DNA from 2 places in the Streptomyces sp. NPDC001135 genome. Region 1 is predicted to be linked to the other one. Evidence: riboswitches for the same ligand, from Rfam matches in the RefSeq annotation. Region 1 holds a riboswitch; the other holds the start of a gene.
What was found. Region 1 has a riboswitch for cyclic di-AMP ahead of ACWC94_RS17370 (NlpC/P60 family protein). Riboswitches for the same ligand answer to the same signal wherever they lie in the genome.
Positions count from the first base shown of each region.

Region 2: another riboswitch for cyclic di-AMP. It lies ahead of ACWC94_RS21795 (M23 family metallopeptidase); the one in region 1 lies ahead of ACWC94_RS17370 (NlpC/P60 family protein).

Region 1 is NZ_JBSFKD010000012.1:130,122-137,069, forward strand. It holds gene ACWC94_RS17355 (hypothetical protein) at 1-172, shown strand, start outside; gene ACWC94_RS17360 (hypothetical protein) at 244-597, shown strand; gene ACWC94_RS17365 (tellurite resistance/C4-dicarboxylate transporter family protein) at 601-1,566, opposite strand; gene ACWC94_RS17370 (NlpC/P60 family protein) at 1,671-2,873, opposite strand; cyclic di-AMP (ydaO/yuaA leader) riboswitch at 2,881-3,050, opposite strand; gene pcrA (DNA helicase PcrA) at 3,273-5,756, shown strand; gene ACWC94_RS17380 (M23 family metallopeptidase) at 5,784-6,948, opposite strand, start outside.
Region 2 is NZ_JBSFKD010000017.1:136,775-143,722, reverse strand. It holds gene ACWC94_RS21810 (bifunctional acetate--CoA ligase family protein/GNAT family N-acetyltransferase) at 1-774, opposite strand, end outside; gene ACWC94_RS21805 (HPr family phosphocarrier protein) at 952-1,233, shown strand; gene ACWC94_RS21800 (GntR family transcriptional regulator) at 1,373-2,059, opposite strand; gene ACWC94_RS21795 (M23 family metallopeptidase) at 2,257-3,000, opposite strand; cyclic di-AMP (ydaO/yuaA leader) riboswitch at 3,013-3,173, opposite strand; gene ACWC94_RS21790 (M16 family metallopeptidase) at 3,388-4,776, opposite strand; gene ACWC94_RS21785 (M16 family metallopeptidase) at 4,773-6,164, opposite strand; gene ACWC94_RS21780 (DNA gyrase/topoisomerase IV subunit A) at 6,444-6,948, shown strand, end outside.

The sequences.
Region 1 (6,948 bases):
CAAGGCGGATGCCGAGCGCATGCGCGAGGGCGTGAAGCCGTGGACGTTCGTGGCGAGCGGAGCGCCGTTCCGCGAAGATCTCCTGGTGCGCACGGACGCCGTGTCCGTCGAGGCCTGCCTGGACGCCTGTCTGCCCCGGCTGCGCGAGTTCGGCCTGATCATCCCGGAGTAGGTGCTGGCTCACTCGGGGAACGGCACCCTGCCGTCCCTGGGGCTCGTACCGACGAATTAGGCTCCGGCCCCATGGACGTACTCATCCATCTCTTCGTCGGCCTGCACATCATCGGCATCGCCGCGCTGCTCGGCGGTTTCCTCACCCAGATGAAGGCGATGGGCCAGGGCACGGCCCGCTTCGTGCCCGGAATGCTGCATGGAGCGCTGACCATGCTGGTCACCGGCGTGGTCCTGGTCGGGCTCAACCAGGCCGACGACCACCACGTCAACACCCTCAAGATCGGCGTCAAGCTGGCGCTGCTGATCGTGATCCTCGGCCTGGTCTATGTGAAGCGCGACGAGGAGAAGATCGACAAGGGCATGTTCGGCCTGGTCGGCCTGCTGACCACCGCGAACATCTTCATCGCCGTGCTGTGGACCTGACGGTCAGCCGTTCCTGCCGCCGGCGCGGACCGAGAGCACCGCACCGGCGGCGACCGCGAGCCACGCCGCCACCGCCACCCACAGCAGCACCCGTCCCGGCCATCTGAGCCACGGGACGCCGAGGGCGGTCGAGACGGTCAGCGTCGCCGCCGCCGTCATCCCCATCGGGAACACCGTCGCCCACCGCCGCACGTCGTAGCCGCGCCGGGGCCGCACCGCCTCGGCGGCCAGCAGCAGGAGATACAAGGCCAGGTCCAGGGCGAGCAGTGCGATCGTCACGGTGCGCAGCACACCGCGGTCGTCCCCGTCCCACAGATGCAGGCCCGTATCCCCGGCGACGAGCAGTTTCGCCCCCGCCAGCGCCGAGATCGCGAGCGCCCCGCCCGCGATCCAGTGGTCACCGGGCCCCTCCAGCACCTGCCGTGCGTCGAAGCGGGCCAGCGCGAGGCCGTAGAGCACCAGCCCCAGCCAGAACAGCACCAGCGCGGTGTGCGTGAGCCACGCCGTGCGCTCGGCCGCCGCCGATGTCGCGGCCAGTACGACAAGCCCCTGTGTGGCCACACAACACAGGAACACCGTGCCCGGCATGCGCCGACTCCAGTGCCGGACGACCAGGACCAGCAGCACCGGCCAGAGCAGCGCCGAGAGCGCCAGCAGTGCCTCGGCCAGGGTCTGGCGGCCCAGCAGCGAGATCCGGGTGCCGAGCACAGCGGTCGCGGCGACGGCGGTGAGCGCGCCGGGACTCTCCGCCTCGGCCACCCAGCGCTGCCGCTCCCAGAGCAGCCGCAGGGCGAAGCCGGCCGCCAGCGCCACCCAGGCGACGCCGGACACCGCGAGCGCCACCCGGGAGAGCACCTCGGCGCCGGTCAGTTGCAGCCCCACCGACAGGATGCCGGTCGCCATCACGGCGGTCCCGGCCGCGGGGGGCCGCTCCGCCCACCACGTGCGCAGACCTGGGATGCCGGGCATGCGCCCGATGCTAGGGAGCCGCACGTCCCCGCCGTGGAAGGGCACGCGCGCGTGGAGGGCGGAAACGCCGGTACGCGCGCGTGGGGCGAGGACGGCTGGTCCGGTCAGCCCGGCCGGACCACGCTGTGGATGATCGACTCCCCGCCGTAGTAGATCGACTCCTCGCGGACGTACGCGCCCGGCTTCGGCGCGTGGATCATCATGCCGTTGCCTATGTAGACGCCGACGTGGCTGATGTCGTCGTAGAAGAAGACCAGGTCACCCGGCCGCGCGTCGGCCAGTGACACCGTGGTGCCCGCATCGACCTGGTCGTACGTGGTGCGCGGCAGGGTGACACCGGCCGCCCTCCAGGCGGCCTGGGTGAGGCCCGAGCAGTCGTAGGAGTCCGGCCCGGTGGCGCCCCACACATACGGCTTGCCGATCTGCGCGCGGGCGAAGGCGATCGCCTTCTCGGCCTTCGTGTCGTACGAGCCGGATGTCGTGGACCCGGTCGACCCGGATCCCGTCGACCCGGATCCGGACGACGAAGACGACGAGGACGACGAGGACGACGAAGACGACGAGGACGACGAGGACAACGAGGAGGCTTGCTGCTGGGCCGCCTGCCGCTTCGCCAGCTCGGCCGCCTTGCGTGCCGCCTCCTGCTGCTTCTCCCGCTCGATGGCGGCCAGCCGCGCCTTCTCCTGGGCCGTCAGCTGCGACAGCAGCTCGCGCGCGGAGGCGAGCTTCTTCTGGACGGTGGCCTTGGCGGTCTGCAGGTCGTGCTGCGAGTCGGTCAGGGTCCGCAGGCTCTCCGCGGCCTCCCGCCGTTTCTTCATCGTCGAGGCCTGCTCGCCGATGAAGTCGTCGACCGCGCTCTTCTGCCGCGAGGTCAGCCGGCTCATCAGCTGGCGCTGGTCGAAGTAGTCCTGCGGACTGTCCGCGAGCAGGAGGGCGGCGGTGTCGGGAGCGGCGGCGCCGGTGCGGTACTGGGCCGCGGCGAAGGAGCCCAGCTCCTCGCGGGCCTTGTTGAGGCGCTGGGCGCGCCGGGCGACCTCTTCGCGCAGGGCGTCGGCGCGACTGCGCTGCTTTCCCGTCCGTTCCTTGGCTGCGTTGTACTTCTCGGTCGCCGACTCCGCCTGGCGGTAGAGGTCGTCGACCTTCTTCTCGACCTCTTCCAGGCTCGGCTTGGCGTGATCGGTGCTCGGGGCGGCCTCTGCGGTCTGCGAGAGCACGGCCATGGAGGTGAGGGCGGCGGTGGCGAGGGCGGGGGTGCGCAGGCCCGTTCCGATGGTTCCGCCGGGGCGCGTCTTACGGTGCGACGCCAAGGGAGGCGACTCCTTCCAATGGGCCGCCTACCGGGTTAGCTGTCGGGTTCGGGCGGCGGTTCGGAAGGTTTGCCCTACGGCCTCGTCCCGGGCGGGAGTCGTCCGATTCACCCCAGGATCGGTGGGTCCCCGGCTCCGGGCGCCCTGCGGACGCGCCGGACTCGGCGGAGGCCGCGCACGCGGCCTGACGGCAACCTAGCCAACTGGTGTGACTAGTGTGAAGGTTGGTGCGTGATATGTCCGATACATTTTCGTGATCTCGCTTCCGGATCACGTTCCCGTCATGGGGCGATTCCGCAGCGTAAGGGCCATGCCCCGGGTGTTCGCCGCTCCTTCCGCAGGGCCGTCTTCCCGGTACGGCGGCCGGTTGTCGGTGGGGCACCCTAGACTCGTAGAGCGATGAGCAGCCTCTTTGACGACAGCTTCCTGGCGGACCTCCAGCCCCCTCGCGGGCGCGAGGAGGAGCCCCCGCCGCCGCCCGAGGACGATCACGCTCCGGAGCCGCTTCCGGACGATCTGTTCGGCGGGAAGTTCGACGTGCCGCCGGACCGGGACGCCTACTACCGCGACGGCGCCCCCCGCCCCGCGCTCGACGCGGCGGCCCTCCTGGAAGGGCTGAACGACAACCAGCGCGCCGCGGTCGTGCACGCCGGCTCGCCGCTGCTCATCGTCGCCGGCGCCGGCTCCGGCAAGACCCGTGTGCTCACCCACCGCATCGCCCACCTCCTCGCCGAGCGGCATGTGCACCCGGGCCAGATCCTCGCGATCACCTTCACCAACAAGGCCGCGGGCGAGATGAAGGAACGCGTCGAGCAGCTCGTCGGCCCGCGCGCGAACGCGATGTGGGTGATGACCTTCCACAGCGCGTGCGTGCGCATCCTGCGCCGCGAGTCGAAGAAGCTCGGCTTCACGTCGTCGTTCTCGATCTACGACGCCGCCGACAGCAAGCGCCTGATGGCCCTGGTCTGCCGTGACCTGGACCTCGACCCCAAGCGCTTCCCGCCGAAGTCCTTCAGCGCCAAGATCAGCAACCTGAAGAACGAGCTGATCGACGAGGAGGACTTCGCCGCCCAGGCCGCCGACGGCTTCGAGAAGACCCTCGCCCAGGCCTACGCCCTGTACCAGTCGCGACTGCGCGAGGCGAACGCCCTCGACTTCGACGACCTGATCATGACGACGGTCAACCTGCTGCGCGCGTTCCCGGACGTGGCCGAGCACTACCGCCGCCGCTTCCGCCATGTCCTGGTCGACGAGTACCAGGACACCAACCACGCCCAGTACGCCCTGGTACGCGAGCTGGTGGGCACCGGCGACCACGACGAGGACACTCCGCCCGGCGAGTACGACCTCCCGCCCGCCGAGCTGTGCGTGGTGGGTGACGCGGACCAGTCGATCTACGCCTTCCGGGGCGCGACGATCCGCAACATCCTGCAGTTCGAGGAGGACTACCCGGACGCGACGACGATCCTGCTGGAGCAGAACTACCGCTCCACGCAGACCATCCTGTCCGCCGCCAACGCGGTCATCGAGCGCAACGAGTCCCGCCGCCCGAAGAACCTGTGGACCAACGCCGGCCAGGGCGCGCGGATCACCGGCTACGTCGCCGACACCGAGCACGACGAGGCGCAGTTCGTCTCCGACGAGATAGACCGCCTGGTGGACGCGGGCGAGGCCAGGGCCGGCGACGTCGCCGTCTTCTACCGCACCAACGCCCAGTCCCGTGTCTTCGAAGAGGTCTTCATCCGCGTCGGCCTGCCCTACAAGGTCGTCGGCGGGGTCCGCTTCTACGAGCGCAAGGAGGTCCGGGACGTCCTCGCCTACCTGCGCGTTCTCGCCAACCCGGAGGACTCGGTGCCGCTGCGCCGCATCCTCAACGTACCCAAGCGGGGCATCGGCGACCGCGCGGAGGCGATGGTCGACGCCCTCGCCCAGCGGGAGAAGATCAGCTTCCCGCAGGCCCTGAAGCGTGTGGACGAGGCGTACGGCATGGCCGCGCGCTCCACCAACGCGGTCAAGCGGTTCAACACGCTGATGGAGGACCTGCGTACGATCGTCGAGTCCGGTGCCGGACCGGCGACCGTCCTGGAGGCGGTGCTCGAGCGCACCGGCTATCTCGCCGAGTTGCAGGCCTCCACCGACCCGCAGGACGAGACCCGTATCGAGAACCTCCAGGAACTCGCGGCTGTGGCCCTCGAGTTCGAGCAGGAGCGCGGTGAGGGCGAGCCGGTGGGGCTGGCCGACTTCCTGGAGCAGGTCGCCCTGGTCGCCGACTCCGACCAGATCCCCGACGAGGACGAGGAAGGCTCCGGCGTCATCACCCTGATGACCCTGCACACCGCCAAGGGCCTGGAGTTCCCGGTCGTCTTCCTGACCGGCATGGAGGACGGCGTCTTCCCGCACATGCGCGCCCTCGGCCAGACCAAGGAACTGGAGGAGGAGCGGCGCCTGGCGTACGTCGGTATCACGCGCGCGCGGGAGCGGCTCTACCTCACGCGCTCCGCGATGCGCAGCGCCTGGGGCCAGCCGTCGTACAACCCGCCCTCCCGCTTCCTTGAGGAGATCCCGCCCGCCCATGTCGAGTGGAAGCGGACGGGGGCGACGGCACCGGCGTCCTCGGGTCCGGCCTCCGGGATCGCGGCCTCGCTGTCCTCGACCCGCTCGCGTTCCTCGGCGTCGGGTGCGTCCGGCTTCGCCACGCGGCGCACGGCGGAGAAGCCGGTGGTGGCGCTGGCCGTCGGGGACCGTGTCACCCACGACCAGTTCGGGCTCGGCACGGTCGTCGCCGTGAAGGGCACGGGCGCGAACGCGGAGGCGACGATCGACTTCGGCGACACCAAGCCGAAGCGGCTGCTGCTGCGGTACGCGCCGGTGGAGAAGCTGTAGGGATCCGGGGGCGGAAGCCCCCAGTTCCTACGTGGGATCGAGGCCGTGGCTCCTCAGCCACGGCAGCGGGTCTATGGCCGCCCCGCCCGCGGGCCGCACCTCGAAGTGCAGGTGAGGGCCCGTGGAGTTGCCGGAGTTGCCGGAGTAGGCGATCGGCTGGCCGGCCTTCACGGCCGTACCGGTAGCGACGCGGTAGCTGGAGAGGTGGCAGTACCAGGTCTCCGTGCCGTCCTTCGCCGTCACGATCAGCATGTTCCCGTAGGCGCTGTTCCACTTCGTGGAGACGACGCCGTCGGTGGCGGCCATCACCGTGGTGCCGTAGGACACGGGGAAGTCGATGCCCGTGTGCACCGACATCCAGTTCACGCCCGCCTGGCCGAAGTAGGCGCTGAGCCCCCTCTGCGTGACCGGCAGGACGAACTTCGGGCGCAGCCGCTCCTTGAGCGCGGCCTGAGCGGCGGCCTTCTTCTTCTCCAGCTCCTGCTGGTTCTTGAGGTCGATCCGCTCCTGCGTCCGGCTCGCCCGGTCGGCGAAGTCGTCGGCGCCGGCGGACAGGGTCCTGAGCTGGCTGTCCAGCTTGCTGTTGGCGACCGACGGCTTGACCGCGTGCGCGTCCGAGGCGGAGGCCGTGGTGTCCTTGCCACCGCCGTCGGTCAGGGCGCCGACCGAGGCGGCGGCGATCCCGGCGACCCCCATCACACAGACCGAGGGCACGGCGACGGTCAGCAGCGCGGAGCGCTTGGCGGGTGTGCGCCGGCGGGAGCGCGCGGCGCTGCGCGAGCCGGTGCGGGGCGTGGACGCCGGGGTGATCTCTTCCTGGTCGTCCAGCAGACCGGTCACGACGGGCAGTTCACCCGTGCCGCCCGGATCGTCGTCCGCGGAACGCTGTCCGCTGAAGGCGGTGTCCTCGTACGGCGCGTCGTGCTGATACGGCACCTGCCCGAAGGCCGCGGCCGACTCCGGGTCGCCGACCTGCTCGAAGAGGGCGGTGGCCTGCTGGACGAACGGTTCGCCGGACTGCTCCGGCTCCGCCGTCGCGCCCTGGCCGGCGGAGTTCCACTGGGTGGCGTCGTACGCGCCCGTCTCGAAGGTCTGGGTGCCCCACTCCCACTGCTGGGTCGGGTCGGCGCCGCCGGACTGGTCGGGCTGCAGCCAGGCGCTCGCATCCCAGTGGCCGCTCACGTCGTTGCCG
Region 2 (6,948 bases), on a different contig from region 1:
GAGGTCCTCCGGGAAGGCCTTGTTCACGGCGTGCAGCCGGCCGCCGTAGCCGGCGTCCCGGATGTTGCCGAGGACGCTGCGGCCGACTCCGCCGGGGGCGCGGCCGACGCCGACGACCGCGACCGAGCCGGGCACGAGCAGCCGCCGTACCGAGCGGGCCTCGGCGCGCTGTTCCCGCGCGCGCTGCACGGCGAGGGAGCGGTCGGTGGGTTCGAGATCGAACTCCAGGCGTACGACGCCGTCCTCGAAGCTGCGCTTCTGGGTGTAGCCGGCGTCCGTGAACACCTTGATCATCTTGGTGTTGGCCGGCAGGACCTCGGCGGCGAAGCGGCGGATGCCGCGCTCGCGGGCGACGGCGGCGATGTGCTCCAGCAGGGCGGAGGCGACCCCGCGGCCCTGGTGGGCGTCCTGCACGAGGAAGGCGACCTCGGCCTCGTCGGCGGGCGCGGAGGCGGGCAGGCCGTCGGCGCCGATGCGGTCATAGCGTACGGTGGCGATGAACTCGCCGCCCACGGTGGCAGCGAGTCCCACCCGGTCCACAAAGTCGTGGTGCGTGAAGCGGTGGACGTCCTTGGCGGAGAGCCTGGGGTACGGCGCGAAGAAGCGGTAGTACTTCGACTCGTCCGAGACCTGCTCGTAAAAGCTGACCAGGCGGTCGGCGTCATCGATGGTGATGGGCCGGATGCGTGCGGTTCCCCCGTCGCGCAGCACCACGTCCGCCTCCCAGTGGGCGGGGTACTGGTGCCGGTCCTGCCGGTCCGCCGAGGTCTGCATGGGCCCCAGAGTACGGCTCGCGTACGACAACGGCGCGGGGCAGTCTGTGGGGGACGAAAGCCGGACCGAGGCCGCGGTCCGACGACACGCCGGGGCTGGACGGAGGTCCGCTCCGGGCATGCTTCGCGATATGGGAAACTGGTCTAGACAACCCTGAAGACTGAAGGGCAGCAACACATGGCTGAGCGCCGCGTCAACGTCGGCTGGGCCGAGGGCCTCCACGCCCGCCCCGCCTCCATCTTCGTCCGAGCCGCCACGGCCGCAGGCGTCCCGGTGACGATCGCCAAGGCTGACGGCAACCCCGTCAACGCGGCCTCCATGCTGGCTGTCCTGGGTCTGGGCGCCCAGGGTGGCGAGGAGATCGTCCTCGCCTCCGACGCCGAGGGCGCGGACGCCGCCCTGGACCGTCTGGCCAAGCTGGTCTCCGAGGGCCTGGAAGAGCTGCCCGAGACCGTCTGAGCAAGGCGAGGGAGCCGCGCCGCCCATTCCGGGTGGCGCGGCTTCCGCGTTTTTCGGCCGTTGAATTCAGGGCGCACGGGAAAGGGGCAGCGGAAATCCAGGTCCACCGAATACCCCTTCTTTGTATACGGCTCCCGTGTTAATGCCGGAGACTCGGCATGTTTACGGCACGTTGCGAGGTCCTCACACGCTCGGCGGCCCCGGGACGACGCAACCGGTGCGCGGCCGCCGCACGCTCGGTGTGCAGCGCCGTGACCGCCCGCGCGCGCTCGCCGTCACCGCGCGCCACCGCGTCGACGATGGCGCCGTGTTCCGCCCAGGACTCCACCGGACTCGGCGGCGCCTCCACCGCGTACATCCAGGCGATCTTGTGCCGCAGCTGGATGAGCATCGCGGTCAGCGAGGGGCTGCCGCAGGCCTGGGCGAGCGTCTCGTGGAACCAGCCGCCCAGTGAGCGCAGATCGTCGCTGTGCCCCCTCCTGGCCCGCTCCTGACCGATCCTGACCAGGCCGCGCAGCACCTTGAGGTGGGCCTCCGTGCGGCGCTGGGCGGCCCGGGCGGCCCCGAGCGGCTCCAGGAGCACGCGCATCTCCAGCAGGTCGGCGGCCTCCTGCTCGGTCGGTTCGGCCACGCACGCGCCCGCGTGCCGGCGGGTCACCACGAAGCCCTCCGCCTCCAGGGTGCGCAGGGCCTCGCGGACGGGGACGCGCGAGACGCCGTAGCGGCGGGCCAGGACTTCCTCGGTGAGGCGGCCGCCGCGCTCGTGGACACCGGCGACGATGTCGTCCCGGATCGCCGTGCACACCGAGTGCGCCGGAATACGCATGACCGACCTCCGCCTTAATCCCCGTGAAACGTCGACGATGGACGCGTGTTCCGTGACTCTATTCCAATGCGTCGGAAATTCCGACGGCGGGCCGGAATCCATGGATATTTTTTGGTCGGCGGGTCCGGTGGACGCCCCAGAAAACAGCGAAACCCCGGCCGGTGCGGGCCGGGGCTGCGCGGGCGGAGCCTGGGACGTCAGACGCTCACACCGTGCCGGCGCAGGTAGGCGACGGGGTCGACGTCCGAGCCGTAGTCGGGGGTCGTGCGGGCCTCGAAGTGGAGGTGCGGACCGGTGACGTTGCCGGTCGCGCCGGACAGACCGATCTGCTGGCCCGGGGTGACCTGCTGGCCCACCGTGACGCCGATCGACGAGAGATGGCCGTACTGGGTGTACATGCCGTCGGCCATCCGGATCACGATCTCGTTGCCGTACGCGCCGCCCCAGCCGGTGGAGACGACGGTGCCCACGCCGACCGCGTGAACGGGTGTGCCGCTGGCCGCGTGGAAGTCGATGCCGGTGTGCGAGCCGGAGGACCACAGGGAGCTGCTGGCCTTGTAGGCCGTCGACACGTAGGAGTGCGCGATCGGGGCGACGAAGGCGTTCAGACGCTTGCGCTCGGCCTCGCGGGCGGCGCGCGCCCTGGCCTCGCGGACCTCCCGGGCCCTCTTGGCCGCGGCCTGTTCGGCCGCCTTCTGCTCGGCGACCTGCTGCTGGGCGGCGGCCTGCGCGTCGATCTGCTCGGCTATGTCGTCCCCGACGCTCACCACCGGGGTGAGGCCGGTCTGCTCGGCGGTGTTCTCGGCGGCGAACGCATGAGGCGCCGCGACGGTGCCGATGACGCCGGTGGTGGTGAGGGCCGCGATGCCGGCCGCCTGGGCGGTGGTGCGCTTGACCCGGCCGGGCTTGCGGTGCTTCCCGGTGGCGCACATGAACGCCATGAAGTGGCTGGTCCTTTCCTTCCCTCTCGCCTACCGGGTTAGCTGACGGGTTCGGAGCAGGAAGGTCTCCTACGGGCCCCCTCGCTCGCGCGCGGGCGCCCGATTCACCCCAGGGACGGTGGGTCCCCGGCTCCCCTGGCTCGCGCCGTACGGGGACTCGGCGATGGCTGTCCGGTGCCGCGGGTGCGGCGCACTGCCTGACGAACAGCCCGGACGACGCTACGGAAGCCCGCTTTCCAACCCCAAACGGATCCGGGCTTTTGTAGCGCATCCCACAGGGCAGACAGGCAACCTCCGCCCCAATTCGGACATCTGGGAGGTGGAGAGCGGAGCGCACAAGGGGCCCTGACGACCCGTCGGTCGCCAGGGCCCCACGCGCGTGTGCCGCTACTCGGCCGCCACCACGGTCACTTCGCCGATGCCGAGTGCCTCGACCGGCGCCTTGACCTGGGCGGCGTCACCGACGAGGACGGTCACCAGGCGGTCCACCGGGAAGGCGTTCACGACGGCCGCCGTGGCCTCCACCGTGCCCGTCGCGGCCAGCTGCTGATACAGCGTCGCCTGGAAGTCGTCGGGCAGGTGCTGCTCGACCTGGTCGGCCAGCGTGCTCGCGACGGCCGCCGCGGTCTCGTACTTCAGCGGCGCCACCCCGACGAGGTTCTGCACGGCCACGTCCCGCTCGGCGTCGGTCAGGCCGTCCGCCGCGAGGGTGCGCAGCACCTTCCACAGGTCCTCCAGCGCGGGACCGGTGTTGGGGGTGTCCACGGAGCCGCTGATGGCGAGCATCGAGGCACCCGTACCGTCCGGAGCGGACCTGAGGACCTGCCCGAAGGCGCGCACCCCGTAGGTGTAGCCCTTCTCCTCGCGCAGGACGCGGTCCAGGCGGGAGGTGAGGGTGCCGCCGAGGCAGTACGTGCCGAGCACCTGGGCGGGCCACACGCGGTCGTGCCGGTCGGGGCCGACGCGGCCGATGAGTAGCTGCGTCTGGACGGCACCGGGCCGGTCCACGATGACCACGCGGCCGGTGTCGTCCGCGGTCACCGGCGGCACGGGCCGCGGCTCGCCCGGGGTGCCGGTCCAGGCGCCCAGGGTGTCGCCGAGCAGCGCGTCCAGGTCGGTGCCGGTGAGATCACCGACCACGACGGCCGTGGCCGTGGCGGGGCGAACGTACCGGTCGTAGAAGGCGCGTACGGCGGCGGCGTCGATCTTCTCGACGGTCTCCTCGGTGCCCTGGCGCGGACGCGACATGCGCGAGGTCGCCGGGAACAGCTCCTTGGAGAGCTCCTTCGCGGCCCGGCGGGAGGGGTTGGCCAGCTCGTGCGGGATCTCGTCCAGGCGGTTGCGGACCAGCCGCTCGACCTCGCTCTCGGCGAAGGCGGGCGCGCGCAGGGCGTCGGCGAGCAGGCCGAGGCCCTTGGCCAGGCGGGAGGCCGGGACCTCCAGGCTGAGCCGGACGCCGGGGTGGTCGGCGTGCGCGTCGAGCGTGGCGCCCGCGCGCTCCAGCTCGGCGGCGAACTCCTCGGCGGAGTGCTTGTCGGTGCCCTCGGAGAAGGCCCGCGCCATGATCGTGCCAACGCCGTCCAGGCCGGCCGGCTCGGCGTCCAGGGGTGCGTCGAGCAGCACCTCGACGGCGACGACCTGCTGGCCGGGGCGGTGGCAGCGCAGCACCGTCAGGCCGTTGTCGAGCGCGGTGCGCTCGGGCGCCGGGAACGCCCAGGGACGGGCCTCGCCGGGCTGCGGCTGGGGGTGGAAGTCCATGGTGGCGAGCTCGGTCACTTGGCCGTCTCCTCGTTCTCGTTACCGGCCTCTACGGTCGCTTCCTGCTCGGGGTCCTCGGGGACGTCGGCGTCGGGGGCCTCCGGGGACTTCGGTTCGTAGACCAGGACCGCGCGGTTGTCGGGGCGCAGACGGGCCTTGGCGACCTCCTGGACCTCCTCCGGGGTGATCTCCAGGACGCGCTTCACGGCCGTGAGGGCGAGCTGCGGGTCGCCGAACAGGACGGCGAACCGGCACAGTTCGTCGGCGCGGCCGGCGACCGTGCCGAGCCGGTCCAGCCACTCGCGCTCCAACTGGGCCTGGGCGCGCTCCATCTCCTCGGGCGTGGGGCCCTCCTCGGCGAACCGGGCCAGCTCCTCGTCGATGGCGGCCTCGATGACCGGCACCTCGACGTCACCGGAGGCCTTCACGTCCAGCCAGCCCATCGAGGGTGCGCCGGCCAGCCGCAGCAGGCCGAAGCCGGCCGCGACGGCCGTGCGGTCGCGGCGCACCAGCCGGTTGTACAGGCGGGAGGACTCGCCGCCGCCGAGGACGGTCAGGGCGAGGTCGGCCGCGTCGCACGCGCGCGTGCCGTCGTGCGGGAGCCGGTAGGCGGCCATCAGGGCGCGCGCCGGGACCTCCTCGACGAGGACCTCGCGCTTCTGCTCGCCGATGATCTCCGGCAGGGAGCCGTCACGCGGCGCGGGCTTGCCGTCGTGCGCGGTGATCGAACCGAAGTACTTCTCGATCCAGGCCAGCGTCTGCACGGGGTCGATGTCGCCGACCACGGAGAGCACCGCGTTGTTCGGCGCGTAGTAGGTGCGGAAGAACTGGCGGGCGTCCTCCAGGGTGGCCGCGTCCAGGTCCGCCATCGAGCCGATCGGCGTGTGGTGGTAGGGGTGGCCCTCCGGGTACGACAGCGCGGTCAGCTTCTCGAAGGCGGTGCCGTAGGGGACGTTGTCGTAGCGCTGACGGCGTTCGTTCTTGACGACGTCCCGCTGGTTCTCCATCGACTCGTCGTCCAGGGCGGCGAGGAGCGAGCCCATGCGGTCGGCCTCCAGCCAGAGGGCGAGCTCCAGCTGGTGGGCGGGCATGGTCTCGAAGTAGTTGGTGCGCTCGAAGCTGGTGGTGCCGTTCAGCGAGCCGCCGGCGCCCTGCACCAGCTCGAAGTGACCGTTGCCCTTGACCTGCGCCGAACCCTGGAACATCAGGTGCTCGAAAAGGTGAGCCAGACCGGTGCGTCCCTTGACTTCGTGGCGGGAGCCGACGTCGTACCAGAGGCAGACCGCCGCCACCGGGGTCAGGTGGTCCTCGGAAAGCACCACGCGCAGACCGTTGGCCAGGCGGTGCTCGGTCGCTGTCAGGCCCCCGGAGCCTGCCTCGGCTGTGGTCGTGTGACCCATGGGCATGTACATCCCTTCGCGAGCGGATGCGGTTGTGGAAACCGCGGTCTTCCTGCCGTTCCTGCCACTGTATGCACAGCGTGCGGGGGCTCGGCGAAGTTCCCGCGGGACGTACGCCCACAGCGGATCGCGTAGCCTGCCCCGGACCCGGCCCCCGGGGCCGGGGAGCTTGCCGGGACCGGGGCGTGGCACAGGCTGTCAGTGCCTCGGTCCACAATGGTCGGCGTCAGATCCGTCCCACGCTTCAGCAAGGCGACCGAACAGATCAGAAGGAGCCAGGCAGCGATGGCCCGCCGCAGCACGAAGACCCCGCCGCCCGACGATTCGTACGAGGAGAAGATCCTCGACATCGACGTCGTGGACGAGATGCGTGGCTCCTACCTCGAGTACGCGTACTCGGTCATCTACTCGCGCGCCCTGCCGGACGCCCGTGACGGCCTCAAGCCGGTGCACCGCCGGATCGTGTACCAGATGAACGAGATGGGCCTGCGCCCCGACCGCGGCTACGTGAAGTGCGCGCGTGTCGTCGGCGAGGTCATGGGCAAGCTGCACCCGCACGGCGACGCGTCGATCTACGACGCCCTGGTGCGCATGGCGCAGCCCTTCTCCATGCGCGTGCCGCTCGTCGACGGGCACGGCAACTTCGGCTCGCTGGGCAACGACGACCCGCCGGCCGCCATGCGGTACACCGAGTGCCGCCAGGCCGAGGCGACGAGCCTGATGACCGAGTCGATCGACGAGGACACGGTCGACTTCGCGCCCAACTACGACGGCCAGGAGCGGGAGCCGG